DNA from 4 places in the Micromonospora sp. SL4-19 genome. Region 2 is predicted to be linked to each of the others. Evidence: riboswitches for the same ligand, from Rfam matches in the RefSeq annotation. Region 2 holds a riboswitch; each other region holds the start of a gene.
The links. Region 2 has a riboswitch for cyclic di-AMP ahead of ACNAVT_RS18020 (C39 family peptidase). Riboswitches for the same ligand answer to the same signal wherever they lie in the genome.
Positions count from the first base shown of each region.

Region 1 (6,860 bases), on a different contig from region 2:
CGCCCTGCTGGTGAGCAGCAAGCCGGGCGTCCTCGGTGAGCAGCTCGTCATGCTCGACCGGCTGGCCCAGCAGCAGCGAAAGCAGATCGCCGGCGTGCTCGCCACCCGCGACAAGTACAACCGCCAGAAGCAGAAGCTGGACGCGCTCATCGCCGAGGAGATCAAGCAGCAGGACGAGCTGGCGGCGACGAAGAAGCAGATCGACGCCGAGATCAAGCGGCTGACCGCGATGCTGCCGAAGACCTCGGTACGCGTCGAGGGCTGTCCGAAGATCGACGGTGTGCTCGGCAGCGCCGCCCAGACCGCTATCAAGACGGCCTGCGCCCAGGTCGGTGACCCGTACGTGTGGGGTGCCACCGGCCCGAACTCGTTCGACTGCTCCGGCCTCACCCAGTACGCCTACAAGGCGGCCGGGATCTCGCTGACCCACTTCACCGGCGCGCAGTGGAAGGAGGGCAGGGCCATCGCCCGGGCCGACGCCCGCCCCGGTGACCTGGTCTTCTTCGGCTCCGATCTGCATCACGTCGGCCTCTACCTCGGCAACGGGCTGATGGTGCACGCACCCCGGACCGGCAAGCCGGTTCAGGTGAGCAACATCAACAACCAAGGGTCAGGGATTGCCGGCTTCCGCCGGCCCTACTGACCCTTTCGCCCAGCACGAAGGCCCCCGGTCCAAGAAGTGGACCGGGGGCCTTCGGCGTCAGGTCGGTCAGGCGGGCGAGCCGACCGCGCCCGGCAGGATCTGCACGTCGTCGAGGTTCACGTACATCACCCGATGGCCGAACTGGACCTGCACGTACTGGTTGGCGCCGCGGACCACAGTCCGGTCACCCGGCACCGAACCGTCGAACGAGACGGCCCGGTAGTACTCACCCGGCAGGATGCCGCCGACCGCGTACCGCTGGCCCGCCGGGAAGGTGTACTGCAGCGGCGAGATGGCCTGGTACGGGATGGTGGCCGGGTAGGCCGCCCGCTCCGGGTAGGCGCGCCCGTAAACCGGAATGGTGGTCTTGCCCGGCTTGGGGGTCACCACGAAGCCGTTCGCCCACTTCGCCGTCGGCGCCGAGGCCGGGTTGTAGAACCACGCCTTCTGGCCGAGGTACCAGATCGCCGTCCAGTCGCCCTGGATGCCGGCGAGGGCGTACGTCTGACCGGCCGAGGCGCGGGCGCCGTGATCCTTGATGAACATGGTGTTCGGCTTGCCGTTCGGCTGCAGCCCCAGGTCATTGACCAGCGGCGCGGCCGGACTGGGTGCGGTGCGCAGGATGACCGAGGAGGAGCCGCGCAGCGGGCAGGGCTCGGCCGTCGGGGGCGCACCTTCTCCCGGTGGGAATGGAGGCTGCTGGTTGCAGCCGTAGAAGGCCGGCTGGTTGCTGGCGTACGCCGGGTCGATGGTGACCAGGCCGGTGTTCGGGGTGCCGGTGCCCTTGAACGGCGCCTTCATCAGGTCGAAGTAGTGCGACCAGTCCCAGTACGGGCCCGGGTCCCAGTGCATCCCGGCCACGTTTCCGGCGGTGATGCCGGGGACGTTGTCGTGGCCCAGGATGTGCTGCCGGTCCAGCGGGATCTGGAACCTCAGCGCCAGGTGCCGGACCAGCTTGGCCGAGGTCCGGTACATCGCCTCGGTGTACCAGGTGCCGTGACCGGCGAAGCCCTCGTGCTCGATGCCGATGGACTTGGCGTTGACGTACCAGTTGCCGGCGTGCCAGCCGACGTTCTTCGCCTTGATGTGCTGGGCGACGTAACCGTCCACCGAGCGCAGCGTGTAATGCCAGCCCAGGTAGGTCTTGTCCTGGACCAGCTTCACGCTCGGGCCGAAGTAGCCCTCGGTGTCGTGGATGACGATGTACTCGATCTTCTGCTGGGCAGGCCGGTCGCCGAGGTCGTGGTTGCCGTAGTCGCCGGAACCCGGGCCGTACTTCGCGTAGGGCGCGGGGACCCACTCGCAGGCGAGGCGGACCGGGCACTCCAGGCCGTCCGGCCGCTCGGCGCGGCGCAGCCCGAGCTTGTGCAGCCCGGACTGGTCCGGCGTCACGGTGGTGGCCACGAGGGTCACCTGCTGGCCGTCGTCGGTGGTCCGGCTGGCCCCCTGGCCGATCTGGTCGTACACCTCGTCGGCGAAGGCCGCCGCGGCGTCCTCGGTGTCCGCGCCGGAATACCGGGCCACCGCGCCGTACCAGGCCGCCGGGTCGCTGCCGGCGCCGACCGCGCCGCCGAGCGCCTTCTGGTACGACGCGAGCAGCGCCGCCCCGCCCCGGATGTTGGCGGCGGCGTCGGTGCGCAGCGTCTCCGCCGCGATGCCGGTGAGCGTGGCGGCGGCGTCGACGGTCTGCAGGGATGCCTGCGGCAGCACGTCACCGCTCGGCCGCGCCGCGATCGCGGGGTCGAGGGCCAGCGGTCGGGAGTCGTCGCCCCGGGGGTCCTCGTTCTCGTCGACGTGGGCGCTGGACGGGGTCGAGGCGACCTGCTCCGCGTCGGTCAGGTGCATCGGCCCGTAGCCGCCGCTGGTGCTCGGCTGGCCCAGGTGGGTGTCCCAACGGGACTCCAGGTACGAGACGCCGAGCAGGACGCTGTGCGGCACGCCGTACTCCGCGGCCGCCGCGGAGTACTGCTGCTGTCGGTCGGTTGGTTCGGTGGTCCCGGTGGTGAGTGGCTCGGCGGCCACCGGACCGGTGGTCACGATGGCGGTGGCCGCCGCGACGGCGGCGGCCAGCAGTATCCGTCTGCGCGAGGGCAGGCTTGAGAGGTGCATGGAACCTCCGGATCGGGATGGGGGTCACTGCTTCCTCAAGCTCACTCCGCGCATGGCTCCCGGTCAATAGCTTTCCAGGTAATGATGTGTCCCGAAAGAAATCTTCATCGCCTTGGGCGGGTTCGCGAATTTACGTACGGAGTGTCACGGCGTCGCGGGTTGCGGATTGATAACGGCGGTCCCTACTCTGGTCAATCGTCGACCGGTAGGTTCACCGTCCAACCCGGGTGGTGACGGTCGGACACCGCCGAGTCGCCTCCGGGCGAGCCGGGGACCCAGGTATCTGGGGTGAATCCGCACCGCGGTGCGGTAGGGCGGCTCCCTTCCCGCCCGAACCCGTCAGCTAACCCGGTAGGCGGTCACGCAAGAAGGAGTACGGAGCCCGGTGGCATACCATGCCCCGCGGCCACCGTCGGTCCGGTCGGTCGACCGGTCGACGGCTGCGCCGCGTTCACGCTGGTCCCGCATCACCACCGCCCTCGCCGCACTGGTCGGCACCGCCGTCGTCCTGACCGGTGGCGCCACAGCGGCCCACGCCGATCCGTCAGTCACCGAGATCGAGCGCCAGATCGACCAGGACTGGAACAAGCTCGAACCGATCATCGAACAGGTCAACGCCACCCGCGAGAGCCTCGCCGCCAAACGTAAGCAGGCCACCGCGCTGGCCAAGCAGATCGCCCCGCTGCAGGCCCAGGTCGACCAGGCCCTCGGGCAGGTCGGCGGCCTCGCCGCCGACGCGTACAAGGGTGACAACCTCTCCACGGTGAACGCGCTGCTGGGCAGCCAGTCGCCGGGCGAGATGGTCGACAGCCTGGAACTGCTTGACCGCTTCGCGCACCGCCAACAGCAGCAGGTGCAGGCCGTGGCCGACCTGCGCGACCAGTTGGCCGCGAAGAAGAAGCCGCTGGACGACATGATCAGCCAGCTGGCCCGTACCGAGGCCCAGCTCGCGGCCAAGAAGAAGCAGATCGACGCCGAGATCGCCCGGCTCCAGAAGCTGCGGCTCAAGGTGTACGGCAACGGTGGCGGCGGGCCGCTGCGCCCGGCGCCGTGCCCGGCCGGCTACCCGGGTGGTCCCGCCGGGGTGGCGGTCAAGTTCGCCTGCGCCCAGATCGGCAAGATCTACGTCTGGGGTGCCGCGGGCCCGGACCACTACGACTGCTCCGGGCTGACCATGGCGGCCTGGGACAAGGCCGGGGTCTCGTTGCCGCACAACGCGCGGCAGCAACACGACGTCACCCGGCGGGTCAGCCGCAGCGAGCTGCGCCCCGGCGACCTGGTCTTCTACTACAGCGACCTGCACCACGTCGCGATGTACGTCGGCGGCGGCTGGGTGGTGCACGCCTCCCAGTCCGGCAAGCCGATCACGATGAAACGCGTCGAGGACGGCCAGATCAACAGCTACGGCCGCCCAGGCTGAGGTGCGGGCAGGGCCCCTTCTTAGGAAGGGGCCCTGTTGGCAGCCGGCGGCTTGCTCAGCGGGTGGGCCAGGTGCGCCAATTCTGCCAGGAGCGGCTCGCGGTGGGCCCGCGCTGCCCCTGGTAGCGCGATCCGTAGACCTCGGAGCCGTACGGGTGCTCGGCCGGCGAGGAGAGCCGGAAGATGCAGAGCTGTCCGATCTTCATGCCCGGCCAGAGGGTGATCGGCAGGTTCGCCACGTTGGACAGTTCCAGCGTGACGTGCCCGGAGAAGCCTGGGTCGATGAAGCCGGCGGTCGAGTGGGTGAGTAGCCCGAGCCGGCCCAGGCTGGACTTGCCCTCGAGCCGCCCGGCGAGCTGGTCGCCCAGCGAGATCACCTCGAGCGTGGAGGCGAGCACGAACTCGCCCGGGTGCAGCACGAACGGCTCACCCTCGGGCACCTCCACCATCGAGGTCAGCTCGTCCTGCTGAACGGCCGGGTCGATGTGCGTGTAGAGGTGGTTGTTGAAGACCCGGAAGAGCTTGTCCAGGCGTACGTCGATGCTGGACGGTTGCACCAGCGTAGGCTCGAAGGGCTCCAGCGCGAGCGCGCCCGCCTTGATCTCGGAGACCAGGTCGCGGTCGGAGAGCAGCATCGGAACACCATAGCGACCAGTACGCGTGAACTGCGTGTCGGACCACATTTTCGTACGCCTGTTCGATAGAATGTCCGCATGGCTTCCTGGTCCGAATTCGCCGCCGACGAGCCCCGACTCGCCGGCGAGATCCGCCTTCTCCTGCAGCAGTACGGGCCGGGTTTCGGCTACCTCGCCACGGTCCGCGCCGACGGCGGCCCCCGGGTCCATCCGGTGTCCCCGGTCATCACCGACGACGGGCTCTACTGCTTCGTCATCGACTCGCCGAAGCGCCGCGACCTCGAGCGCGACGGCCGCTACGCGCTGCACTCGTTCCCGCCCGAGGAGAGCGACGACGAGGCGTACGTCGCGGGTCGCGTTCGCACGGTGACCGACCCGGCCACCGTGGCCCGGGTGGCCGAGATCGGCCGGGCCGCGCCACAGGTTGACTGGCGGCTGTTCGAGTTCACTGTCGACGTGGCGATGCTGACCCGGCGCGACCAGGCCATTCACCCCGGCGAGGGCCGGCCGCAGGTGCGGGTCTGGCTCGACCCGCAGGCGACCGGCTCGACCCGACAGGCGGCCGCCCCTCCCAAGGCCCGGCGTGGTCGCCACGGCTTTGACACCCGCCGCCCGGCCGCCTGAGGCCGCAAAGCCGGTGCCGGCCCCGTCGATGAGGGGCCGGCACCGGCTTGCCGTGCTGGGCTGCTACGCCGCGCGGTAGGCGTTCCACGCGGTCAGCATCCGGCTCGCCTGACCAGGAGTGAACTGGTACATGCATGAGTCGTAGGTGTAGTCCATGAAGTTGGTGATCGGGTCCAGGCCGGCCGTGGCGCAGGTGTCCCGCCCGGTCGGGCACTGGTATGCCGGCGACGCCTCAGCCGGGGTGTCGGAGACGCCGTCGCCCGAGCCGGAGCAGCCACCCTGGAAGGTGTGGTAGAGGTTCAGCCAGTGGCCGATCTCGTGGGTGCCCGTGTCGCCCTGGTTGTAGTTGGTGGCAGTGCCGCCGGGCAGCGACTCGCTGAGCACGACCACGCCGTCCATCTTGTCCAGCTGCTTCTTCGGGAAGGTCGCCCAGCCGAGCAGTCCGTCGCTCAGCTCGCCCAGGTACATGTTCAGGGTGTTCTTGCCACCCTCGCGCAGGGAGGTCTTCATGGACCGCTCCGCCGACGAGCCCGAGATGATCGGGTACCAGGACGGGTTGGTGACCCGGTTGATCTTCTGAAGCTGGAACCCGAAGGCGGTGGCGGCGCCACCGGTCCCACCGCTGTAGGCCTGGTTCAGCACGCTGATCTGCTGGTTGATCATCGAGTCCGGGATGTTGCCACCGGCCCGGGTGCTGTCCCGCTGGATGACGTGGACGACCACCGGGATGGTCACGGTCGCCAGGGGCGCGGCTCCGGCGCCGGCCCGGAACCTGGCCCGCTCGGCCACCACGGCTGCGAGGTCCGCCTCGCGCTCGCGCACCTGCGCGGCGGTCAGCTCGTTCGGCTCGTGCTTGGCGTGCGCGCCAGCCTTCACCCGGGCGTCCGAGTGGACGTCTGCCGGCTCGACGCAGCTCCGCGCCGGGGCGGCGGAGAAGGCCGAAGCGGCCGGGACGACCCCCACCGCGGCGGTGCTGAGCAGCAGCGCGAGGGTCGTCGACGCGACGCCGGCGGTACGCCGGGTCAGCAGGTTGGGACGGAGTCCCATGGGCCCACCTCTTTCTGGCGGCGCGACAGGGGGGTGTGTCACGCCGTGGCTGAGAACGTGGGGGTGACGCTACATCCAATCGATGAACTTGAAAATAGCCATATGTTGCCGTGGTGAAACTTCCTGCTCGGTCACGGACTCGAGTGATTTCAAGATCGCGTCGGGGTGGTGGTTAACGGGGCCGGAGGGCGCGCCGGGGATACCTGCGTGCACGGCGCCGGTGACCTCAGGTAGAGTGGTGCCGCCTGCGGGTGTAGTTCAATGGCAGAACATCAGCTTCCCAAGCTGACAGTGCGGGTTCGATTCCCGTCACCCGCTCCAGCCGAAAGGCCCTGATCAGGACGCAAGTCCCGGTCAGGGCCTTCGATGTTCCACGGGCCACC
Region 1 covers NZ_JBLROB010000029.1:70,017-76,876, forward strand. Annotated here, with positions in the region: gene ACNAVT_RS25980 (NlpC/P60 family protein) at 1-643, shown strand, start outside; gene ACNAVT_RS25985 (N-acetylmuramoyl-L-alanine amidase) at 710-2,752, opposite strand; cyclic di-AMP (ydaO/yuaA leader) riboswitch at 2,988-3,125, shown strand; gene ACNAVT_RS25990 (NlpC/P60 family protein) at 3,138-4,172, shown strand; gene dcd (dCTP deaminase) at 4,228-4,806, opposite strand; gene ACNAVT_RS26000 (pyridoxamine 5'-phosphate oxidase family protein) at 4,885-5,430, shown strand; gene ACNAVT_RS26005 (zinc metalloprotease) at 5,494-6,477, opposite strand; tRNA gene ACNAVT_RS26010 (tRNA-Gly) at 6,725-6,798, shown strand.
Region 1: it holds a riboswitch for cyclic di-AMP, as region 2 does, so the genes downstream of both, ACNAVT_RS25990 (NlpC/P60 family protein) here and ACNAVT_RS18020 (C39 family peptidase) in region 2, are expected to answer to the same signal.

Region 2 (8,076 bases):
CGGCTCGGCCCCCGCCGGGTCCGCGCGCAGGCCCGCCCCGCCGCGCCGTCGCCAGCCGCCGTCGGGCCGGTCGAGGCCCGCGTGCCGCGGCCCAGATCGATCGAGTACGCCGGGCGGCGCGACCCGGACTGAGCCGGCACCACCGTCCACGCTGGTCGGTGGCCTGGTCCGGGTCGTGCGACACGCCCGGCCAGGTGCCGTACGGCAGCCTCGACGGTAGGTTGGGGACGTGCTTCCGATCGCGCTCACCTGTCCCGTGTGGTGGGTGGCGCGCTGGGCGGCCCGTGTGTTCGCCAGCCTGGCCGTGGTCGTCGCCTGTTCGCTCGGTGCCGCCACGCTGCCCGTCGCCTCGGCCGTGGCGGCGCCGGCGGCTCCCCGCACCGCCGCCGGCCCGGTCGACACCTCGGCCCTCCGGGCCGGGCACCTCGTGGCTCCCGGCGCCGACCCGGCTCTCCGGGCCGTGATCCACTGGTCCGACCGGGCCGCCGACCCCGTCGGTCAGCGGTCGCCCTCGCCGGAGCCGCCGACCGGGGCCGGTTCGGCCGGGGCCGCGACCGGCTCCGCCGAGCGGATCGGGCCGAGGGCATCCCACACCGGCGCGGCCGGCACCGGCGAGCGGCAGGTCGTCCCGGTCGGCGCGCCGGACCCGGTGGCCCAGCGGGGCGTCGTGGTCGTTCCGGTCGACCGGCTCCGCGTCCTGGTCGGGCTGCTCCCGGCGACCGTCGGCTCCCGGGCCCCGCCCGCCCGCTGACGAGCCGGGTGGGCCTCCGGCCCGCCCTCGCCGCACCACCGAACCTCACCCCGCACCCCCTGTGGCCCGGCGGCGCCCGGTACCCGGCCGCGCCCCCGCCCCACGGGCCGTGCGGACCTCTCCACCACGCCTGTCCCGTGAGGTGCCGATCATGAAGCAGACCGTTCTCTACCACTTCCTGACCAAGGTCCCCGAGGCCGTCGCCATCTGGTCGGCCCTGCTCGTGCTCGCGCTGGGCGTGCTCGCCGCCCTGCTCGCCCGGCCGGAGCGGGACACGCCGCCCGATGTCGCCCCCGATCCGGCCGCCGAGGAGGCGGCCCGCCGCGCCGACCTGAGCCGGTACGCCGATGAGGTGGCGGTGGCCGCCAGCGGTGCCGCGCAGACCGCCCGCCGGCGCCGCGAGCAGTGGCTGGCCGCCCAGGACGCGGCCGACCGGGCCTGGCAGGGGTACGACGAGGCCGAGGCGGCGGCCCGCCGCCTCGCCGGCACCGCCGTGCTGCCCGCGCCGCGTACCCCGCGTACGCCGGCCGAGTACGCGGCCCGGGAGCGGTGGTTGCACCACGCCGCGATGGAGGCGCACTGGCGGGGCGACCTGACCGCCCGGCAACTCGCCGACGTCCTCGCCCATCGCAACGGATGGGATCCGCGCCGGCACCCGGCCGAACAGGAGATCGTTCTGGCCCGGGCGGTACGCGACGGCCGGCGGGCCGGCTGGCGGGCCGCCGCCGAACGGGAACAGCGGGCCTGGCGCGACGCCGAGCTGGCCGCCGAGGCGGCCCGCACCCTGGCCGCGGAGGCGTACGCGGCGGCCGAGGCCCTGCGGCCCGGCCGGATCCCGGTACGCCGTACCGAGCCGGCGAGCCGGGCCCGCACGTCGGTGCCGGCCGGCGCGGCCGGTGCCGGGGCCACCCGTTGGCGTCCGGCGCGGGTCGGCTGAATCGTTACGAAATTTGGGTGATCCCCGTCACGCTGGTTTCGGAAACGGTCATCCGGATCAGCTCGGACGATCGACCCCCGCAATTCAGGTAGGTCGTCCACCCGATGTCTGATTCTCGCCCGTCAGTCCCGTGATAACTGCTCGTCCCATTGAGTGAAATCAGTTACCAGCTGTTCTGGTCGACGGCGTGATTTGGATGTTTAAGCAGGTGGGAGTGCTTGGCAGGGGGCGTACCCACCGGTACTGTCGGCGCGTCCGGTGCGGTTTTCGATCGCAAGAGGCGACGCCGCTCCGACCCGCTTAATCGTGATCTTACGAACCGGGGACCCATTGCAACACGGGGGTGAATCCGCGAGCTGCGGCCCGCGGTAGGGCGTACTTCCCGCCCGAATCCGTCAGCTAACCCGGTAGGCGGCCGTGGAAGGAGTGCCATCCTCGTGCCATCGACCCCCCGATCCTCCCCCCGCCTCCACGGCGTGGTGGTGCCGTTGCTCGCCTGACCGGCGAGTCGACCACCGGTAACCGCCCCCGCAGCCCGGTCCACCGGGCTCGTCCCCTTCCCGCGGCACCCCGCCCAGGAACGCGCGTGAGCTCCTCCGCGTGTCGGGCCGGCGTGTGCCCGCTCAGGAAAACCGTGGAGGAACACGTGAAGCATCGTCTGAACCGTCAACCGCGGCTGAACCGTCAACTGCGGCGCCTCGCGACCCGGCGCTCGTACCAGATCGTCGCCGGCTCCGCCGCGGCGCTCGTGCTGGCCGGCGGGACCGGTGCCGCGCTGGCCAACGGCCACGACGCGCCCGTCCGCCAGGAGCACACGGCCGCCGTCGCCGAGCTGGCTCCCCAGCCCGCTGAGGTCGCGACCAACGGCGAGGCGCTGGCCGCCGCCGCTGCCCCGTCCCCGTCCGACTCGCCGTCCGCGTCCCCGTCCGACTCGCCGAGCGCGTCGCCGTCGGCGAAGCCCAGCACGACCAAGGCGGACCCGGACGTGACCCCCAAGGCAAAGCCGAAGCCGCCGTCGACCAAGGTCCTCGACTACAGCTACGAGGCGCAGACCGCCTACTGGAACTGCGGCCCGGCCGCGGTGCGCAACGCGCTGAGCGCGAGCGGCGTCGAGACCACCCAGGACGCGATGGCCGGCCCGCTGAACGCCGGCGAGAACGGCACCAACTCGGCCGAGGACACCACCCGCGGCCTCAACCAGATGGTCAAGGGCAGCCCGTACAAGACGCACATGATCCCCGGCCAGGCCGCGACCCCGGCCCAGATGGACCAGCTCCAGGCCGACCTGGTCAAGGCGATCACCGACGGCCGTGGTGTGGTGGTCAACATCGCGGGCTCCGCCACCGACACCGACGGCGGCTGGCACTCGTTCCCCGGCGGCCACTACATCGCCGTGGTCGGCTACAAGAACGACGGCCGGACCGCCCGGATCGCCGACTCGGCGAACCCGGCGCTCCCGTCGTACTGGATCAGCACCATCGACCTGGCGAACTGGGCGGCCACCCGAGGCTACTCGGCCTGATCCCTCGCACCCCGCTCCTCCGTCGGGCACCGGCTCCTGTGAGCCGGTGCCCGACGTCGTACCTGCCCGGTCTCGCGCGTGGTGTCCGTCCGGTGGCACACTGCGCCGTATGGCCGACGAGACGGGTACCCGCCATCTGTTGCTGCTGCACGGCATGGGCGCCACCGGCGAGGTGTGGCTGCCCTGGGCGCCGCTGCTGGAGCACCGGTGGGCGGGGCGCTGGCTCGCCCCCGACCTGGCCGGCCACGGCTGGTCGCCGCCGCTGCCGGCGTACTCCTTCGACGCGCTGGCCCGCCGGGTGCTGGAGGGGCTCGGCCCGGTGGCCGAGCGGCTCGGCCCCCGAGACCGGCTGGTGGTGGTCGGGCACTCGCTCGGCGGGGTGGTGGCGCTGGCGCTGGCCGCGCGGTCGCTGCGGTTGCCGGTGGACGCGGTGGTCGGGCTCGGCATCAAGGTCGCGTGGACCCCGGCCGAGCTGGACAAGGCCCGCGAGCTGGCCCAGCGGCCGGTGACCTGGTTCGCGAGCCGGGACGAGGCGGCCCGCCGCTACCTGCGGGTCTCCGGACTGGTCGGGCTCCTCGCACCCGACCACCCGGTGGTGGAGGCCGGGCTGCGCCGCGAGGACGGCCGCTGGCGGCTGGCCATGGACCCGGCCGCGTTCGCGGTGGGAGAGCCGCGGCTGCCGGCCCTGCTCGCCGCAACCGATGTGCCGGTGCTGCTGGCCCGGGGCGAGCAGGACCAGATGGTGACCGACGCGCAGCTCAAGGAGCTGGGTGTCCCGGTCGCCACGCTGCCGGGGCTCGGTCACAACGCACACGTCGAGGACCCGGAGGCCCTGCTCGCCCTCCTCGACCGGTACCGCTGACCACCGGTCAGGTGACGGGGGCGAGCGGCGAGCCGTCCTGGGCGGCGCGCGCGCCCGGCGGGTTCCAGTCCGCTTCGAGCTGCCGGCGGGCCGCGCCGAGGAACGCCTCGGCGTACGACTCGGCGGGGAAGTCGCCCAGGTAGCGGGTGCGGGTGGCCCAACGGTCCGCCCCCTTCGGGTCGGTGTCGAGCAGCTCGGTCAGCACCTCGTCCACGTTGGACATGTCCCGCCGCAGCACGTAACCCGAGCCGGCGAGGGGGAAGCGCTCGACGAACTGCGCGCCGTCGGCACCCATGTCGGTGACCGCGTACGGCTTGCCGGAGTAGAGGTAGTCGGAGATGACCCCGGAGACGTCCGACACCAGCGCGTCCGAGCGGTTGACGCACTCGGTCAGGCTCAGCTCGCGGCTGGCCGCCGCCCCCCACAGGTGTCCCCGGCCGGTCTTCGCCCGATCCGCCGCGAGCAGCTCGGTGAGCCGGGCCAGCTGCCGCGCCGAGGCAGGATTCTGCGCGGTGTACGGGTGGGCCCGCAGGATCACCGTCGCACCCCGGTCCAGCAGGCGGCGGATCACCGTCTCGGCCACCGGCAGGGAGCAGTAGTTCGCGTCGGCGTGGTGCCCCGTCCAGGTGGGGGTGTAGAGCACCGTCGGGTTGGTCAGCCCGCGGGCCGGCTCCCGGCGTACCTCGATCGCCTCCACCTGGGGCCGGCCGACCACGACGAACTTCTCGGCGGGGATCTCCACGCCGGCCCGGGCGTACCGCTCGATCGCCGCCTGGCCGGCCACGAAGATCCGGTCGAAGATCGCCGAGACCGGGTTGGCGCTCGGCGCCTTGTCGCTGTCGCCGTGGTGCAACTGCACGTGGGTGAGCTGCGAGAAGCGGATGCAGTGGCTGTTCTTCGCGCCGTGGTTGACGTAGAAGGCGACCCGGAGGCTCGGCACCAGGGCCTCGTCCATGGTCTTGAGCGTCGGGCAGAAGACCACGGGCGCGCGGGTCGCGGCGGCGACGGCCGGCAGGAACTCCGGCTCCCGCAGCAGCACCATGAACGGCCGCCCGATCCGCTCCAGGTACGGCAGCCACATGGTGACCTGGTACTCCGAGCCGGGCGGGGCGGAGAAGTAGAGCACGAACTCGGGCTGGTGCCGGCGCAGTGCCCGGCCCACCGGGCCGCCCCCTGCCGTCGGCCGGAACCGGCGTCGGGCCAGGTCGAGCCCGACCACGCCGCAGCCGGCCCCGACGAGCAGGGCGGCGACCAGCGCCACCCAGGCGGGCAGGGCGAGGCCGGCGGCCAGCGCCACCACGGCGAGCAGCACCAGCAGCGCGTCACCGAGCCGGGCGGCGACCAGTGGGGTCCAGGAGCGGACCGGAAGGTTGGCCGCGCGGATCTCCAGGGCGCCGGCATCGCGCAGCGGCCCCACCAGCAGCACCAGGCCGAGCAGCACCAGCGCGGTGGCGGCCAGCGCCGGGTCGAAGCCGGCGTCGAGCCGGCGGGCGTACCCGACCAGGATCCCGGCGGCGACGAGCACCGACTCGGCGACGCCGTCGGCGCTCGGCCGGATCCGGCGTTCCCACGCGGCGGCGGCGAGGGCGGCGACCGCGATCGCCAACCCCCAGCCGGTCGCCCCGGTGAGCGCCACCACGAGGAAGGCGAGCACCGCCAGCCCGGTGGTCAGCACCCGGGCGAGCAGCTTCCGGACCAGGTCACCACGCATCTGAGTCGTCCCGTTTCGCTGATTGCCCGGTCAGGCGCGGACGTCGCTGGGCTGCGACAACTCCAGCTCGGCGCGTCTGGCGCCGCCCTGCGACCTGGAGCCGTCGTCGGACTGTGCGCCGGGCTGGGCGGGCACCGTGGCGGCCTGCTCGCCGGGTGCCCGGCGGACGTCGATGACCTGGCCGGTCAGCTCGGAGACGAGCACGTCCAGGGAGGCCTGCGCGACGGCCTCGGCGGAGAGCAGTGTGTGCTCCGGCTCCTCGCCGAACGCCTTCGTGCGCATGGGGGTGGCGGTGCGTTCCGGGTTGACGCAGTTGACCCGTACGCCGAACTCGGCCCACTCGTCGGCGAGCGCCTGGGTCAGGTTGACCAGCGCGGCCTTGGTGGCCGAGTAGAGCGCGTACCGGGCCCGGCCCCGGGTGTACGAGCTGGAGGTGTAGAGCAGCAGCTGGCCCTTGGTCTGCTGGAGGTACGGCAGCGACTGTCGGGCGATGGTGACCGGGCCGACGAAGTTGACGTGCAGGAGCCGGTCCATCGTCTCCTCGTCCATCTCCGCGAGGGCACCCTTTTCCAGGATGCCCGCGGTGACCACCACGTGGTCGATCCGGCCGGTCGCCTCGAAGGCGGTCTTCAGCGCGGCGGCCACGTCCTCGGCCCGCTCGACATGGGTGCCGGTGGTGGAGCGGCTGAACGGGAACACCTGGGCGCCGTAGCCGCGGGCCAGCTCGGTGAGGTCGTGGCCGATGCCGTAGCTGCCGCCGAAGACCACGATGGTCCGGCCGGTCAGCTCCTCGGTGTAGCTGCGGTGGTCGCTCACCCGGGGCGCCTGCGCGGCGGCGAGCTGGAAGAGCTTGTCCGCCAGGTGCACGTCGACCGGGTGGGTGACCTTGATGTTCTCGTCCGAGCCGTCGATCACCTTGATCGGCGTGCCGGGCAGGTAGCGCAGCACCACGCCGCAGTCGTCGGTGGCGGCGAAGTCGAGGTCGCCCTCGGCGAGCCGGTACGCCTCCCGGATGGTGCCGGACCGGAACGCCTGCGGGGTCTGGCCCCGACGCAGGGTGGAGCGGACCGGGATGTCGGTGATGCAGTCGTTCTCGTCGACCTGGATGATCGTGTCGGCCGACGGGATCGCCACGTCCACCGCCGAGTACGTCCACAGCGCGTTCACGCACTCGCGCACGATCCGGGCGTTGACCAGCGGGCGGACCGCGTCGTGGAAGAGGATGTTGACGTCGCCCTCGCCGACCGCGTCGAGCGCGATCCGGGTGGTGTCGTTGCGGGTCTCGCCGCCTTCGGCCACCTTGCTGACCTTGCGGAAGCCCGCCTTGGCGACGATCTGCTCGGCGTCCGCCACGTGACCGGTGGCCATCAGCACGATGATCTCGTCGATCTCCGGAGCGGCCTCGAACACGGCCAGGGTGTGCTCGATGATCGGCTTGCCGGCGATCTTCAGCAGCTGCTTCGGGATGCCCAGCCCGAGGCGGGTCCCGGTCCCCCCGGCGAGGATCACGGCCACCGTCCGCGAGGGGCGCCAGGGTGCCGGGTCCACCGGCGTGGCGTCCGGCGCGGTGGTGTGGTCCTGCGTCATTACCGTTCCTCACTGTGGGGGATGGGGGGTTTACGGCTCGGTGACCGGCTGGCGAATTTTGGTCGGTGCCGAGGAAAACACTAACGCGTACGACGGAGCGCACCGACCGGGCGGACCCGGGCGATGCGCTCCGTCGTACTACTTGTGGTTCTCGTACGCGTTGCAGACCTCGTCGGTCGGGCCGTCCATCTTCAGGACGCCGCCCTCCAGCCAGATGGTCCGCTCGCAGGTGTCCCGGATCGAGCCGATGGAGTGGCTGACCAGGAAGACGGTGCCGGCGCTCTCGCGCAGCTCCCGGACCCGCTGCTCGCTGCGGACCCGGAACTTCCGGTCACCGGTCGCGAGGGCCTCGTCGATCAGCAGCACGTCGTGCTTCTTCGCCGCGGCGATGGCGAAGCGCAGCCGGGCGCCCATCCCGGAGGAGTAGGTCCGCATCGGCAGCGAGGCGAAGTCGCCCCGCTCGTTGATCCCGGAGAACTCGATGATCTCCGGGGCCAGCCGCTTGACCTCCTCCGGTGGCATGCCCATGGCCAGGCAGCCGAGCACCACGTTCCGCTCGCCGGAGAGGTCGTTGAGCAGGGCCGCGTTCACGCCGAGCAGGGAGGGCTGTCCCATCGTGTAGACCGCGCCCCGAGCCGGCGGGAGCAGCCCGGCGATGGCCCGCAGCAGCGTGGACTTGCCGGAGCCGTTGCTGCCGATCAGCCCG
Region 2 covers NZ_JBLROB010000013.1:85,614-93,689, reverse strand. Annotated here, with positions in the region: gene ACNAVT_RS18035 (acyltransferase family protein) at 1-132, shown strand, start outside; gene ACNAVT_RS18030 (hypothetical protein) at 230-751, shown strand; gene ACNAVT_RS18025 (hypothetical protein) at 903-1,688, shown strand; cyclic di-AMP (ydaO/yuaA leader) riboswitch at 1,976-2,117, shown strand; gene ACNAVT_RS18020 (C39 family peptidase) at 2,323-3,210, shown strand; gene ACNAVT_RS18015 (alpha/beta fold hydrolase) at 3,320-4,072, shown strand; gene ACNAVT_RS18010 (CDP-glycerol glycerophosphotransferase family protein) at 4,080-5,783, opposite strand; gene ACNAVT_RS18005 (D-ribitol-5-phosphate cytidylyltransferase) at 5,814-7,370, opposite strand; gene ACNAVT_RS18000 (ABC transporter ATP-binding protein) at 7,509-8,076, opposite strand, start outside.

Region 3 (8,076 bases), on a different contig from region 2:
CCCACCCGGAGCACGGCTGGGACAAGACCGAGAAGCGTCTCGTCGAGGCCGGCGTCTTCGAGGGCTGAGTCCCTCACCCGCGTCACCACGAACCGCCCGCCGGGGTCGCCCGGCGGGCGGTTCGTCGTCTCTCCACCCTGACGGTTGTCGAGTGCTCCTCACTCCGTCAGCAGCGCGACCTCGCCGGTCGCCAGCTCGTAGAGGGCGCCGACCACCTCGACATCGCCGGCCGCCACCGGGTCGGCCAGCAGGGCGTCGGCCCGCAGGGCGGCCACCGTGCGCACGACGTGCCGGCGGACCGCCAACGGCTGGGCGCCCGGGTCGCCCGCGCCCACCGCCGCGACCGCCGGGGCGATCTGATCCACCACGTACGCCAGCGAGCCGCCCGGCCGCTCCCCGCTGCGCAGCGCCTCCACCGCGGAGCCGACCGCCCCGCAGCGCTCGTGCCCGAGCACCATCACCAGCGGCACGCCGAGCTGGCCCACCACGTACTCGATGGAGCCGCACACCGCCTGGTCGAGGACGTGCGCGCCGGTGCGGATCACGCAGATCGAGCCGAACGTCTGGTCGAAGATCGCCTCCAGCGGGACCCTCGAGTCGATGCAGCCGAGCACGACGGCGTACGGCTGCTGGTCGCCGGAGGCGACGGCCGCGGCGGCGGTGACGTCGTGGCCGTGCACGGGCTGCCCGCTGACGAAGCGGCGGTTGCCGGCCAGCAGCTCGGCCAGGGCGGCACGCGGCGTCCGGGCCGCTCCGGCGGCCGGGGTCGGGCTCGGCGGCGGCATGCCCCCAGCCTGGTCACTGGCCCGATCGTGCGCAGGCCGGTCGGGAATCTTCTCACCGCGACGCTTGGCATGTTGTCATGGCGGGTAGCCGGTTGTTACCGCCGGGTTACGCCGGTGTGACGACACCGGCGGGGCCTTGGGGGTGGACGATGCCGGAGCACCTGGAGGTACGGCTTCCCGACGGCGTACGCCTGCACGTGGTGGTGACCGGGCCGGTCGACGCCGAGGCCACGGCGGTGCTGCTGCACGGTTGGACCCTGGACGGGAGCAGCTGGCACCGCCAGCTCGAGGGGCTGCGGGCGCGGTTCGGCGACCGGGTACGGGTGGTGACGTACGACGCACGCGGACACGGCAGGTCCAGCTGCATGGCGTTGCGGACGGCCACCCTCGCCCAGCTGGGCGACGACCTGGTCGCGGTGCTGGACCAGATCGTCCCGCTCGGGAAGGTCGTGCTGGTCGGGCACTCGATGGGCGGGATGACCGTGATGGAGTACGCCCACCGCCACCCCGCGCACTTCGCCGCCCGGACCGCGGGGCTGGTCTTCGTGTCGACCACCGCAGAGGGACACACCCACACCGTCTACGGGCTCTCGCCCCGGATCGCCCGGTTGATCCGGCTCGCCGAGACCACCGGCGCCGGGGTGCTGGCCCGCTGCGGCTCGTGGCGTCCGCCGCGCGCCCTGCTCCGCGCGTTGCGCCCGAGCATCCGCTGGCTGCTCTTCGGCGACCGCTGCGACCCGGCCGACATCCGGCTGGTCACCTCGGCGGTGGCGCACGCCTCGCTCCGCTCGATCGGCGGGTTCCGCGCCTCGATCGGTGCCCAGCACCGGCTGGACACCCTGACCGCGCTCGGCCACCTGCCGGCCGCCGCGCTGGTCGGCGACCGGGACCGGCTCACCCCGCCGCCGTGCGCCGAGTCCATCGCGGCGGCGCTGCCCGCCACCGAGCTGACCGTCTGCCCCGGCGCCGGCCACATGCTGATGATGGAACGCCCGGACGAGGTGAACGGGGCCCTGGCGGCAGTGCTCCACCGCGCACTGGCCCAACCGGTCGAGCCGACCGACCCGCCGGCCCCGCTGGTCGCGAACCGGCCGGTGGCGGCGGGGGGAACGGCCGGGCAAGGGGTGGGAACGCCCGGATAACGGGCAACCGGCACGACCGGCCCCGGGGCAGCGGCATGGCCACGACGACGGCCGGAGCGGCGACCCGTACCCTCATTCAGCCCGCCGTGCCCGCCGCGTGACCACAGGAGCCCCCGCAGTGAGCGACCAGACCACCCTGGAACGGGAGATCGCCGTCGAGCAACGGCATCTCGACCGGGTGTACGCCCGACTGGCGGTACTGCGCCGGTCGGCCGCCGACGCCGAGCGGGAGGGCTACCGGCTGGCCCGGGTCGGCAACTTCGGCGCGCTGGTGGAGCGGGACGCGATGGTCTTCCACGCCGCGCAGCGCCGGCACGTGCTGGACGCCGAGCACGAGGGGCTGGTCTTCGGCCGGCTCGACCTGCGTACCCGGCAGGTGTTGCACGTGGGGCGGCTCGGGGTGCGCGGCGAGAACGCCGAGACGCTGGTGGTGGACTGGCGGGCCCCGGCCGCCGCCGCCTTCTACCAGGCCACCCCGGCCGAGCCCATGGACGTGGTACGCCGGCGCACCATCCAGTCGTCGGCGGAGAAGGTCACCCGGATCGAGGACGACCTGCTGGACCCCGGGTCGGCGCCGCCGGACATGGCGGTGGTCGGCGACGGCGCGCTGCTGGCCACCCTGTCCCGGGCCACCGGCCGGGGCATGCGGGACATCGTCGCCACCATTCAGCGGGAGCAGGACGAAGCGATCCGCTCCCCCGGGTCGGGCGTCACGATCGTCTCCGGCGGTCCGGGCACCGGCAAGACGGCGGTCGCGCTGCACCGGGCCGCGTACCTGCTCTACTCCGACCGGGCCCGGTACACCGGCGGCGGGATCCTGGTAGTCGGCCCGTCCGGCGTGTTCGTCGAGTACATCGCCTCGGTGCTCCCGTCGCTCGGCGAGGAGACCGCCACCCTGCACTCGCTCGGCTCGCTTTTCCCCGGCATGTCGGCGACCCGCACCGACCCACCAGGGGTCGCGGCGGTGAAGGGGTCGCTGCGGATGCGTCGGGTGCTGGAACGCGCGGTCCGGGACGCGGTGCCGGGCTCCCCCACCGAGCTGCGTCTGCTCTACCGGGGCGAGCTGCTGCGGCTGGGGCGGGCCGAGCTGGACGCGATCCGGGATCGGGCGCTGCCGCGCGGCGCGCGCCGCAACGAGGTGCGCCGGGTCGGCTTCGACGCCGTCCTCGCCGCCCTGTACGCGCAGGCCCGCGGGCTGCGGATCGGCGGGCTGCCGGAGCAGCCCGCGTTCGAGGACGAGATCATCGACCGGCCGGAGTTCCGCGAGTTCCTCAAGGCCTGGTGGCCGCGGCTGCACCCGCGGCACGTGCTCGGCTGGCTGGCCCGCCCCGAGCGGCTGCGCCGGTACGCCGGGGGGCTCCTCGCCGGCGGCGAGATCCGGCTGCTGGCCGAGGCGTACCGGACCCTGGACACCGAGGGCCTGACCATCGCCGACATCGCCCTGCTGGACGAGCTGGACGCGCTGCTCGGCAAGCCGGTGAAGCGGGCGAAGCCGAAGCGCGACCCGTTCCAGCTCGCCGGGGGCGTGCGGGAGCTGAGCACGTTCGCCGACCGGCAGCGGGCGGCGCGGGCCGCCGCGCGGGAGCGCCCGGAGGACTACCGCGACTACGCCCACGTGGTGGTCGACGAGGCACAGGACGTCTCGCCGATGCAGTGGCGCATGATCGGCCGGCGGGGCCGGTTGGCCTCCTGGACGGTGGTGGGCGACCCGGCGCAGACCGCCTGGACGGGCGACCCCGGGGAACTGACCCGCGCCCGTGACCAGGCGCTGGGACGGCGCCGCCGGCACCGGTACGAGCTGACCACCAACTACCGGAACTCGGCGGAGATCTTCGCGGTGGCGGCGGCGGAGATCCGTCGGCGCTACCCGGATCTGGCGCTGCCCACCGCGGTGCGCTCCACCGGGGTGCCGCCGGTCGAGCGGACCGTGGCCGCCGCCGAACTGCCCGCCGCGACCGTGGCCGCGGCCGGCGCCCTGCTCGACGAGGTCGAGGGGACGGTGGGCGTGATCACGCCGGTGCCGCGCCGGGACGAGGTCGCCGGCTGGCTGGGCGACCTGGGCGGCACCCGGCTCCAGGTGGTGACCAGCCTCCAGGCCAAGGGTATGGAGTACGACGGCGTGGTGCTGGTGGCGCCGAGCGAGATCCGGGCCGACCCGGAGTCGGGCGTACGGACGCTCTACGTGGCGCTCTCCCGGGCCACCCAGCGCCTCACCACGCTCGACCCGGTCGGCTGACGACGGCTCCTGATTCGCGCGACGGCAGACGCCCCGAGCCGGAGTCGTCGGAGCGGTCCGTCTCCGCGTCCGTTCACTTGCACACATAGCGATGTGAGCATAGATTGGGTCCGGCCGGGGCGCGGGACGGAAGGGTGTGGGCGTGGGCGCAGGTCATGACCACAGCAGCGCGGCGGCCAACGCCGCGCACCGCCATCGTGGTCGACTCTGGGCCGCGTTCGCACTGCTCACCGCCCTGATGGTGGTCGAGGCGGGGGCCGCGTTCGGCACCGGCTCGCTGGCCCTGCTCTCCGACGCCGGGCACATGTTCACCGACGTGCTCGGCATCGGCATGGCGCTCGCCGCGATCACCGCCACCCGGCGAGCCGACACCGATCCACAACGCACCTTCGGGCTCTACCGGCTGGAGGTGCTGGCCGCGCTCGCCAACGCGGTGCTGCTCGGCGGCGTCGCCGCCTACGTGCTGGTCGAGGCGATCCGCCGGTTCGGCAAGCCGCCGGAGGTGCTCGCCGGGCCGATGCTCGCCGTGGCGGTGCTCGGCCTGCTCGCCAACGTGGCCGCGTTCGCGCTGCTGCGGACCGGCGCGCAGGAGAGCATCAACCTGCGCGGGGCATACCTGGAGGTGCTCGGCGACCTGCTCGGCTCGCTCGGGGTGATCGGCGCCGCGCTGGTCATCGCGCTCACCGGCTGGCGGTGGGCCGACCCGTTGGTCGCCGTCGCGATCGGGCTGTTCATCCTGCCGCGCACCTGGCGACTGGGGCGGGCCGCGCTCCGCATCCTGGTCCAGGCCGCGCCGGAGCACCTCCAGGTGACCGCGGTGCACGACCGGCTGGCCGCGGTCCCCGGCGTCGCCGAGGTGCACGACCTGCACGTCTGGACGCTCACCTCCGGAATGGAGGTGGCGTCGGCGCACCTGACCATGGCACCCGGCGCGGAGGTGGGCGAGGTGCTGGCCGCCGCGCGGGCCGCCCTGCACGAGGACTTCCGGATCGACCACGCCACGTTGCAGATCGAACCCGGAACGTCGGCCGGGGCATGCGGACCCGTCGAGTGGTAATTAGGGCAATCTTAAATTCAAGTGGCTATTGTGCAGCTATGCCGGTTTTAGCCAACCACCGAGCCCCGGCCACCCGGGGCGCGGTCGGCACACCACCGGTAGGCTCGGTCGCGGTCTCCGCCGGGCGGCGTCCTCCGACGCCCGCGGGGCCCGTCGCCTAATCGCCTCAGCACGGCGAGCCGGGGAACCACGTTCCTGGGGTGCATCCGCGTCAGCGGTAGGGATCTTCCGTCCCGAACCCGTCAGCTAACCCGGTCGGCGGTTGACGGAAGGACACCTGAATGCCACCAGTGGCACCTGTACGACGGACGGCCGCCCGGTTGGCGGCCCTGCTCATCGCGGCGCTCGCCCTCGGCGTCGTGATCGCGCCGCTCTCCCCCGCCTCGGCGGCCGCCCCGGCCGGCCTGCTGGCCGCCCCTCCCGGCGACCACGAGGGCGGCACCGCGGCGCTGCGCGCCCAGCTCGACACGGCGAGCAAGGGCTGGCTGGATGCGCGAGCGGCGCTGAACCGGTCGGTGAGCCGGCAGCAGCAGCTCGCCGCCCAGCTCAAGACGATCAACGCCGAGCTGGGCGTACGCGACACCAAGGTCGGCGAGATCGCCGCGGTCGCGTACCGGACCGGGCGGCTCGGCACCGCTGCGGCGTTGCTCTCCAGCAACAGCCCGGAGGGCTTCCTGGACCGCGCCGCCGCGCTGCAACAGGTCGCCGCCCACGAGGACCGGGCGCTGCGCGACCTGATCGACACCCGGGACGAGGCCACCCAGACCCAGGCCGCGCTCAACGGCGAGATCCAGGAGCAGCGCAAGCAGGTCGCGGTGATGGCCAAGCGCAAGCAGCAGGCGGAACGCGCGCTCGAGGTGGCCAACAACCGCCCCACCACCAGCACCGGCGGCGGCAGCGTGCAGGGCACGTCCCGGGCCAACGCCACCCCCGCGCCACGCAACGCCGACGGCTCCTGGCCCGCGGAGTCGTGCAGCGTCAACGACCCGACGCCGGCCAACGGCTGCATCACCCCGCGGATGCTGCACGCCCTCCAGCAGGCCAAGGCGGCCGGGTTCACCCGGTACGTCTCCTGCTATCGGCCCAGCGGCTCGGGCGAGCATCCCAAGGGCAGGGCGTGCGACTTCGCCGCGCAGAAGGGCGGCTTCGGCGGGGTGGCCACCGGCGGCGACAAGACGTACGGCAACAACCTGGCCGCGTACTTCATCCGCAACGCCGACCCGCTCGCCGTGCTCTACGTGATCTGGTACAAGCAGATCTGGCTGCCCAGCAGCGGCTGGAAGGCGTACACCGGCGGCAACGGCGACCCGTCCAGCGACCACACCAACCACGTGCACCTGTCGGTGTACTGAGGCCGGGGTGGCCGGCCGCCCGGCGGGCCACCTACGCCCACCGACGTACGCGGGATGTCGCCGCGCGGCCCACGACGCCGCGCTCCCGAGGCACGAGCATCGAGGGCATGATCCGACTGTCGCCCGCGGGGCGCAAGGCTCTGCTCACCCTGCACCTGGTCACCTCGCTCGGCTGGCTCGGCGCGGACCTGGTGCTGCTCACCCTCGGCGTCGCCGGACTGCGCGGGGCCGACCCCCAGGTGGTCTATCCGGCCGCGGGGCTGCTGGTCACCTGGCTCTTCGCCCCGCTGAGCGTGCTGGTCTGGGTGGTCGGGCTGGCCAGCGCCCTGCTCACCCCGTGGGGCCTGCTGCGCTGGCGGTGGGTGCTGGTGAAGTTCGCGATCACCACGGCGATGCTCGGGCTGGTGCTGCTGGCGCTCAGCCCGACCGTGCGGCGGCTCGGCGAGCTGGGGCCGGACCTCACCACCCGGGACCGGCTGGACCTGGTCATCCCGCCGGCGGTCTCCAGCACCCTGCTGATCATCACGACCGTGCTGTCCACCTACAAGCCGTGGGGGCGGCTGCGCCCGGCCGCGCCGGCGAGCCGGCGTCCGGCCGACGGCTCCAGACGCGCCGAGCTGGAGGTGTCGCGAACCGCCGGGCGGCGGGGCTGACTCAGCCCGGGCGCCCCTCCAGGGTGGCGCCGAGCCGGCTGGCGAGGCCGAGGTGGGCCGCCCGGGCCTGGCGGAACGCGTAGCCGAACAGCGGCGCCGGCGCGGAGAGGGTGATCTCGACGTCGATGCGCACCACCCCGTCCGGCTCGTCCCGTAGCCGGGTGTGGTTGCGGACTGTGGTGGCGGGCTGCTGGCGGGCCACCGTCACCACCTCGTCCTCGTTGGCGATCAGCACGTCCGCCTGGTAGGTGACCGGGAAGTGCAGCGGGCCGAGTTCCAGCCGATCGGTGATCGCATAGCTGGCGAGGGCACCGGGTCGGGGCGGCAACTGGCGGACCCGGACGATCAGCGGGTGCAGCTCGCCCTGACGGGTCAGGTCGCTGAGGAGGGCGACCGCGTCCGCCCGGGTGCAGCGGGCCTGCACGGTGTAGCTGAAACTGTCGCTGCTGAGCACGCCGTACCCCCTTGCCGTCGGCGGTCCGCACGATCGTCCCGTACCCGGGGCCGGCTGGCAACGGTCGGTCGGCCCGGGCCGCACGGCCCGAATCCGACGCGGGGCCGGCGGGGAACCGGCCGAGGCGCACGATCAGGCGCCGGGCAGCACCTCGGGGGTGGCGCGCTCGACGAAGTATGGCTCCGGGGCGCCGAAGAGGCCCAGCAGGCCGGTCACCCAGAGCTGCCGGTGGACGAACCGGCTCGGCTCGGTGACCACCAGCTTCACGCCGCTGACCTCAGCGGTCTGGAAACCGGCGACCATCGCGCTGATGCCTACGGAGTCGATGAAGGTGACCAGCCGCATGTTCAGCTCGATCCGGGCCGGACGGCCCTTCGCGAGCACCTCGGCGATCGCT
Region 3 covers NZ_JBLROB010000008.1:103,368-111,443, reverse strand. Annotated here, with positions in the region: gene ACNAVT_RS13745 (hypothetical protein) at 1-68, shown strand, start outside; gene ACNAVT_RS13740 (carbonic anhydrase) at 159-785, opposite strand; gene ACNAVT_RS13735 (alpha/beta fold hydrolase) at 935-1,927, shown strand; gene ACNAVT_RS13730 (HelD family protein) at 2,046-4,163, shown strand; gene ACNAVT_RS13725 (cation diffusion facilitator family transporter) at 4,306-5,220, shown strand; cyclic di-AMP (ydaO/yuaA leader) riboswitch at 5,365-5,497, shown strand; gene ACNAVT_RS13720 (hypothetical protein) at 5,502-6,572, shown strand; gene ACNAVT_RS13715 (hypothetical protein) at 6,680-7,225, shown strand; gene ACNAVT_RS13710 (SRPBCC family protein) at 7,227-7,679, opposite strand; gene ACNAVT_RS13705 (STAS domain-containing protein) at 7,812-8,076, opposite strand, start outside.
Region 3: it holds a riboswitch for cyclic di-AMP, as region 2 does, so the genes downstream of both, ACNAVT_RS13720 (hypothetical protein) here and ACNAVT_RS18020 (C39 family peptidase) in region 2, are expected to answer to the same signal.

Region 4 (8,076 bases), on a different contig from region 2:
CGCCAACGAGCCGTCCACCTACGACGCGCCGGACTTCCTGGTCGGCGAGAAGATCAACCTGGTCGGCAGCGGCCCGATCCGCAACATGTACAACCCGTCGGCGCTGGGCGACCCGAACTGCTACTCCAGCAGCATCCCCAGCACCGAGGTGCACGCCGCGGCCGGCCCCGGCAACCACTGGTTCTACCTGCTGGCCATGGGCAGCAACCCGACCAACGGCCAGCCGACCAGCTCGACCTGCAACGGCAGCAAGGTGACCGGCCTGGGCATCCAGACGGCCATGAAGATCATGTACAACGCGATGCTGATGAAGACGACGGCCTCGTCGTACCTGAAGTACCGCACCTGGACGCTGCAGGCGGCGAAGAACCTCTACCCGACCAGCTGCACCGAGTTCAACACCGTCAAGGCCGCCTGGGACGCGGTCAGCGTGCCGGCGCAGTCGGGTGACCCGACCTGCTCCGGCACCACCAGCCCGCCGCCCACCGGCTCCTGCTCCGGCCAGAAGCTGGCCAACCCGGGCTTCGAGTCCGGCAACGTGAGCTGGACCGCCTCCTCGGGCGTCATCACCAGCTCCACCGGACAGCCAGCGCACGGCGGCTCGTACAAGGCGTGGCTGGACGGCTACGGCACCACCCACACCGACACCCTGTCGCAGTCGGTGACCATCCCGTCCGGTTGCCGGGCGACCCTCACCTTCTGGCTGCACATCGACACCGCGGAGTCGGGCTCCACGGCTTACGACAAGCTGACCGTGAAGGCGGGCGGCACCACCCTGGCCACCTACTCCAACGCCAATGCGGCCTCCGGCTACGTCCAGAAGTCCTTCGACATCTCGTCGCTGGCCGGCACCACCGCCACCATCTCGTTCACCGGCGTGGAGGACGTCACCCTGCAGACCTCCTTCGTCATCGACGACACGGCGGTCAACCTCTCCTGATCACGAACGAAGCGGCCGGCGGTCGTCCTCCCGACGGCCGGCCGCTTCGTCGGCTCAGCCCTGCGTGGCCGGAGGGTTGTCGGTGGACGCGGTGCAGCCTGTGCACCCGGGACCGGCACTCGGCGGGCGACCGCCTCAGGCCAGCCGATCCGCCCGGGTGCCCGCGTCGCCGCTCCGGTTGAGCCGGGCCACCACGTCCTCCATCGCCCGGCTGAAAAGCTCCATCTGCCGCACCGGCTGCTCCTGGAGCCCGCCGAGCCGCGCGGCCAGCGCGTCGACGTCGGCCCGCGCCGAGGCGCTGACCTGGGCGTCGAGGTCGGCGAGGGCCGCGTTGACGGCCACCACGATGTGTTCGCAGACCGTCTCCATCCCCACCCCGGCCAGCTCCGGGTCAACGGCGACGGACTCGAGGCGGCCGCCCTGGGCGACCACGGCGCGGACCCGGCCGCCGGCCGCCGTGCCCATGGCACGGAGCAGGTGTCCCGGGTCGCCATCGAGCTGCTCGGCGGCCCGCGAGCGCATCGAGGACAGCGCCTGCTGGGTCCTGGTGAGCAGCTCGTCGAGGCTCGCGGCCGCGGTGAACGAGTCGTTGGTCATAGCCGCGCTTTCTTCATGTCTTTCCGGAGCACCGTGACCATAGCAACCACTCCCACCCCCACCGCGTGCCCACATGCACCGAAGGGGCCTCGTTCACGGAAAGAGTGGCCACCCAGGCGGGAATGGCCACTCTCTCCGTGAAACAGCGCGGGTCGTGGGGCAGAAGCGTCCCGTGGACGTCAGCGCGTACGCAGCTTCTGACCCGGGAAGATCAGGCCCGGGTCGTCACCGACGACGTCCTTGTTGCGCTCGTACAGCGCGGGCCAGCCACCGGCGACGTCCTGCGCCTCGGCGATCTCGGACAGCGTGTCGCCGCGCTTGACCAGGTAGGTGTCCCCGCCCACGGAGTCCGGCGCGGTACGCCGATGGCTGCGTGTGGCCGGCTGGTCGCTTCGCGACGTCCGGTCCTTTGTGGCCTTCTTCCGCGGCTTGTTCGCCCCGTCCTTGTTCTTCGCCCCGGAGTCCTTGCTCGAGTAGTGCTTCGTCGAGCCGCCCTTCTTGCCGCAGACCGGCCAGGCGCCGATGCCCTGCCCGTCCAGAACCTTCTCGGCGACAGCGATCTGCTCGCTGCGGCTGGCCAGGTCGGCGCGGCTGGCGTACTTCTGCCCGCCGTAGCCGTTCCAGGTGCCCTTCGAGAACTGGAGACCGCCGTAGTAGCCGTTTCCGGTGTTGATGTGCCAGTTGCCGCCGGACTCGCACTGGGCGATGGCGTCCCAGTTCACGCTGTAAGCGCTGGCCGGCGCGGCCGGACCGAGGATGGCGGCGGCACCGGTGGCGGCCCCGACGACGAGCGCCCCGACGGCGACGCGACGCTGGGTGCTCCGTCGGTGACGTGCGACGTGTTCAGTTGCCATGTGGATTTCCTCCACGCCGACGAGGTGAGCTGTCGGGTTCGGGCCGAGGAGCCCGGCCGCACGATGGCGGCTTCACCCCGAGGTGTCGAGCACCGAGGAACGTGTGGGTCCCCCGCTCCCGCCTGAGGTCCAGGTACCGACGGCCGGCGGCGGGATTAGGCGTTACCGGCCCGTGGCGTCCGCGATCGCGAACGGCTACGACGTTAAGGACGATTTCGGACGATCGCCCACTTCTTGTGAAGTTCTTCACCCGGCCGAGCGACGGCGTCGCTGTCCGAGTTGCACGTTCCCGATGGATGCTCTACAAGCCGCGGAACCGCGTCTACGAGCGATCGTCCCTTCCAGAGCAACGCAGAGAATGCGCCCACTCTGCGGTTCGGCGATGAGCCGGGCGTACCGTGGCGAGGTCCGGTGCCGTCGCCGGGCCCTGGTGAGCAGGCGGGGGACATGACCGACCACGGGCACGAGCTGATCTTCGGGGGTTTCGTCACCCCCACCGCAGGCCGACCGGAGCAGGTGGTGGCGCTGGCCAAGCTCTGCGAGCAGGCCGGCCTCGACCTGGTCACCTTCCAGGACCACCCGTACCAGCCGGGTTTCCTGGACACCTGGACGCTGATGTCGTTCGTGGCCGCGGCGACCAGCCGGGTCCGGCTGGCCGGCAACGTGCTGAACCTGCCCCTGCGCCAGCCGGTGGTGCTGGCGCGCAGCGTGGCCAGCCTGGACCTGCTCACCGGCGGCCGGGTCGAGCTGGGGCTCGGGGCCGGAGCGTTCTGGGAGGCGATCGAGGCGGTCGGCGGACGACGGCTCACCGCCGGGCAGGCGGTCGACGCCCTCGACGAGGCGATCCAGGTGATCCGCGAGGTGTGGGACGTCGAGCGGCGCGGCATGGTCCGGGTCGAGGGCGAGCACTACCGGGTGGTCGGGGCGAAGCGTGGACCGGCGCCGGCGCATCCGGTGGGGATCTGGGTGGGCGCGTACAAGCCGCGGATGTTGCGGCTGGTCGGGCGGGCGGCCGACGGCTGGCTGCCATCGCTGGCGTACCTGCCGAAGGGGCCGGCGGAGCTGCCGGAGCTGAACGCGCTGGTCGACGAGGGCGCTGAGGCGGCCGGCCGGGATCCCCGCTCGGTCCGGCGGCTGCTCAACGTCTCCGGCCAGTTCACCCGGTCCTCCTCCGGCTTCCTGGCCGGGCCCCCTGAGCAGTGGGTCGAGGAACTGGCCGGGCTCGCCCTGGACCACGGCATCTCCGCCTTCATCCTCGGCGCCGACGACCCCACCTCGATCCAGCTCTTCGCCCAGGAGGTGGCGCCGTCGGTCCGCGAGCTGGTCGCCGCCGAACGCGCCGCGCCCGGCAGCCGCGCCAGGGCCGTCGAGGAGCAGCGCGAGGTGGTCGAGGCCGGCGGCGCCACCACGCTCGCCGTGACCCCCACCCCCGATCCGGGCGTACGGCTGACCGACCACCAGCTCTGGGACGAGTCCACTCGCCCGGTCGCCCCGCCGGCGCCGGCCGGGCACGTCTACACCCCACACGCGCAGGCCGTCGGCGCGCACCTCGTCGACGTGCACGACCACCTGCGGCAGGAGCTGACCCAGGTTCGCGACCTGCTCGAACAGGTCAAGCGGGGGGTGGTCTCCGCCGGCGCCGCCCGGGCCGTGCTCAACCAGATGACCATGCGCCAGAACAACTGGACGCTGGGCGCGTACTGCGCCGCCTACTGCACCGTGGTCACCCAGCACCACGGGCTGGAGGACAACTCCGTCTTCCCGCACCTGCGACGCTCGGACCCCGGGCTGGTCCCGGTGCTCGACCGCCTCGAGGCGGAGCACGTGGTGATCCACGACGTGGTGGAGGCTGTGGACCGGGCCCTGGTCGACCTGATTCGCAACCCGGGCGACTTCACCGACCTCCAGCAAGCGGTGGACATCCTCACCGACACCCTGCTGTCGCACCTGTCCTACGAGGAGCGCGAGATCGTGGAGCCGCTGGCCCGGCACGGCTTCTACGCCGGGCAGGTCTGACCGCCGACGGGGCGACGACGACAGCCTCCGTCCGCCGCGGCATGACTACCGCGGCGGACGGAAGGGTAGCCGGCGGTCCTACAGCGAGCGGGCCAGCCGGTCGGCGAGGATCCGGGTGAACCGGGACGGGTCGGCCAGTTCGCCGCCCTCTGCGAGCAGCGCCATGCCGTACAGCAGCTCGGCGGTCTCGGTCAGGGCGGTGGCGTCGCCGCCCTGCTCGTGCGCCTTGCGCAGCCCGGTGACCAGGGGGTGGTTCGGGTTGAGTTCGAGGGTCCGCTTGACCTGCGGCACCTCCTGTCCCATCGCCCGGTACATCTTCTCCAGCGTCGGCGTCATGTCGTGCGCGTCACCGACCACGCAGGCCGGCGAGGTGGTGAGCCGCGAGGAGAGCCGGACCTCCTTGACGGTGTCGGCGAGCGCGCCGCTCATCCAGGTGAGCAGGTCGGCGTACTCCTTGCGCTCGGCCTCGGCCTTCTCCTTCTCCTCGTCGGTCTCCAGGTCGACCTGGCCCTTGGCGACCGAGCGGAGGGTCTTCCCGTCGTACGCGCCGACTCGCTCGACCCAGACCTCGTCGACCGGGTCGGTGAGGATCAGCACCTCGTATCCCTTGGCCCGGAACGCCTCCAGGTGCGGGGAGTTCTCGATGGTGGCCCGGGACTCGCCGGTGGCGTAGTAGATCTCCGACTGGCCGTCCTTCATCCGCTCGACGTAGTCGCGCAGGGTGGTCAGCTCGGCCGGGTCGTGGGTCGAGGCGGCCCGGACCAGCTCCAGCAGGGCCTCGGTGTTGTCGGCGTCCTCCAGCAGCCCCTCCTTGACCACCGCGCCGAACTCGGTCCAGAAGGTGCGGTAGGACTCGGCCGTCAGCTCCTTGAGGGTGGCGAGCACCTTCTTGACGAGGCGGCGGCGGACGGCGCCGATCTGCCGGTCCTGCTGGAGGATCTCCCGGGAGATGTTCAGCGACAGGTCGTGCGCGTCCACCACGCCCTTGACGAACCGCAGGTAGTTGGGCATCAGGGCGTCGCAGTCGTCCATGATGAACACCCGCTTGACATAGAGCTGCACGCCGCGGCGGCCCTGCGGGGAGAAGAGGTCGAGCGGGGCGTGTGACGGCAGGAAGAGCAGTGCCTCGTACTCGAAGGTGCCCTCGCCTCGCATGTGGATGGTCTCCAGCGGGTCGGCCCAGTCATGGGCGACGTGCCGGTAGAACTCCTTGTACTCGGCCTCGTCGACCTCGTCGCGGGAGCGGGCCCAGAGCGCCTTCATCGAGTTGAGCGTCTGCCCCTCGCGGGTGGTGGCGCCGTCCTCACCCTGCCGTTCGACGGTCATCCGGATCGGCCAGGCGATGAAGTCGGAGTATCGCTTGACGATCTCCCGGATCGTCCATTCGGCGGTGTAGTCGTGCAGGTTGTCCTCGTCGTCGACGGGCTTGAGGTGCAGGGTGACCGAGGTGCCCTGCGGGGCCTCGTCGACCGACTCCACCGCGTACGTGCCCTCGCCGGTGGACTCCCAGCGGGTGCCGCCGTCCTGCCCGGCACGGCTGGTCAGCAGGGTCACCTTGTCGGCCACCATGAAGGTGGCGTAGAACCCGACGCCGAACTGACCGATCAGCTCCTGGGAGGCGGCGGCGTCCTTCGACTCGCGCAGCTTGCGCAGCAGCTCGGCGGTGCCGGACTTGGCGATGGTGCCGATCAGCCCGACCACCTCGTCACGGGACATGCCGATGCCGTTGTCCCGCACGGTCAGCGTGCGGGCCTCCTTGTCCACCTCGATCTCGATGTGCAGGTCGGAGGTGTCCACCGCGAGGTCCTTGTCGACCAGCGACTCCAGCCGCAGCTTGTCCAGCGCGTCGGACGCGTTCGAGATCAGTTCGCGCAGGAAGACGTCCTTGTTCGAGTAGATCGAGTGGACCATCAGCTGTAGCAGCTGACGGGCCTCGGCCTGGAACTCCAACGTCTCGGCCTGGTCGCTCACACCGACTCCCTTCACTTCACGGGACTTCCGCCGGAAAGGATACGAGGCGTGCCCACTCAGCCACCGGAGGGTGGCTGAGTGGTTCTGGTCCAACCAGTTGACGGGTTGATGTGTCGGGGGCCACACTGCGGCCATGGCCTTCGCTCCCGTACCCCGTGCCTCGGTCTCCGACCACGTGTTCGGCCAGCTCCGCGACGCGATCGTCAGCGGCCGCTACCGGCCGGAGGAGACGCTGCCCGGCGAACGCGAGCTGGCCGCCGCCTTCGCGGTCAACCGGCACGCCGTCCGGGAGGCCCTGCGCCGGCTCCAGCAGCTCGGTCTGGTCCGGGTCAGCCAGGGCGGCGCGACCCGGGTGCTGGACTGGCGGGTGCACGCCGGGCTGGACCTGGCGCTGTCGCTGGCCCGGTCGGGCGACGTACTCCCGGTGGAGACGCTGGTCCGCGACATGCTGGAGATGCGGGCCTGCGTCGGCGTCGACGCAGCCCGGCTCTGCGCCGAACGCGGCGACCCGGCCGTCACCGCCGCGCTGGTCCGGGCCGCCGAGAAGTACGGCACGCTCGCGCCCGACCTGGCCCGAATGGCCGAGGCCAACATCGCGATCTGGCGGCTGATCGTGCTGGGCAGCGGCAACACCGCCTACCTGCTGGCGTTCAACAGCCTGGTGGCCGGCACCTTCGCCGTCGGCGACGTACCGCCGGACGCACGGGCCGCCGAACTGCTCGACGTCGCCGGCCACCGCCGGCTCGCCGCCGCCATCGCGGCCGGCGAGGACAAGGCAGCCGCCCGGCACGCCCAGGCTCTGCTGACCGCCCCGATCGCCACCCCCACCACCGCCGTCCCCCGAAGGGAAGCAAGAGCATGATCCCCGCCGTGCTCTACGCCGTCCCGGCGTTCCTGCTGCTCATCATCATCGAGGCAGTCTCCTACCGGTTCCTCCCCGACGACGACGAACGCGGCTACGAGCTGCGCGACACCACCACCAGCCTCTCCATGGGCCTGGGCAGCCAGATCATCGGCGTGCCGTGGAAGCTGGTCACCGTCGGCCTCTACGCGGCGCTGTGGACGATCGCGCCGGTCCACCTCTCCCCCGGCGACTGGTGGACCTGGGTGCTGCTCTTCTTCGCCGACGACCTGGCCTACTACTGGTTCCACCGGCTGCACCACGAGGTACGCGTGCTCTGGGCCAGCCACGTGGTCCACCACTCCAGCGTCCACTACAACCTCTCCACTGCGCTGCGGCAGAGCTGGACCCCGATGACGTCGCTGCCGTTCTGGCTGCCGCTGGCGCTGCTCGGCATCCCGCCGTGGATGATCTTCCTGCAGCAGTCGATCAGCCTGCTCTACCAGTTCTTCCTGCACACCGAACGGGTCGGCGTGCTGCCCCGGCCGATCGAACTGGTCTTCAACACCCCGTCCCACCACCGGGTCCACCACGGCTCCAACACCGAATACGTGGACCGCAACTACGGCGGCATCCTCATCGTCTGGGACCGGCTCTTCGGCACCTTCGAGCCGGAACGGGCCGCCGTCCGATACGGATTGACCACGAACATCACCACCTACAACCCGCTGCGGGTGGCCACCCACGAGTTCGCCGCGATCTGGGCAGATGCCCGGTCCGCCCGCTCCTGGCCGGACCGCCTCGGCTACGTGTTCGGCCGGCCCGGCTGGCAGCCCGCCCGGTGAGGCGTCCCTGGT
Region 4 covers NZ_JBLROB010000015.1:2,945-11,020, forward strand. Annotated here, with positions in the region: gene ACNAVT_RS18865 (M4 family metallopeptidase) at 1-940, shown strand, start outside; gene ACNAVT_RS18870 (YbaB/EbfC family nucleoid-associated protein) at 1,076-1,537, opposite strand; gene ACNAVT_RS18875 (transglycosylase family protein) at 1,717-2,391, opposite strand; cyclic di-AMP (ydaO/yuaA leader) riboswitch at 2,391-2,563, opposite strand; gene ACNAVT_RS18880 (LLM class flavin-dependent oxidoreductase) at 2,839-4,407, shown strand; gene htpG (molecular chaperone HtpG) at 4,486-6,378, opposite strand; gene ACNAVT_RS18890 (FadR/GntR family transcriptional regulator) at 6,512-7,240, shown strand; gene ACNAVT_RS18895 (sterol desaturase family protein) at 7,237-8,064, shown strand.
Region 4: it holds a riboswitch for cyclic di-AMP, as region 2 does, so the genes downstream of both, ACNAVT_RS18875 (transglycosylase family protein) here and ACNAVT_RS18020 (C39 family peptidase) in region 2, are expected to answer to the same signal.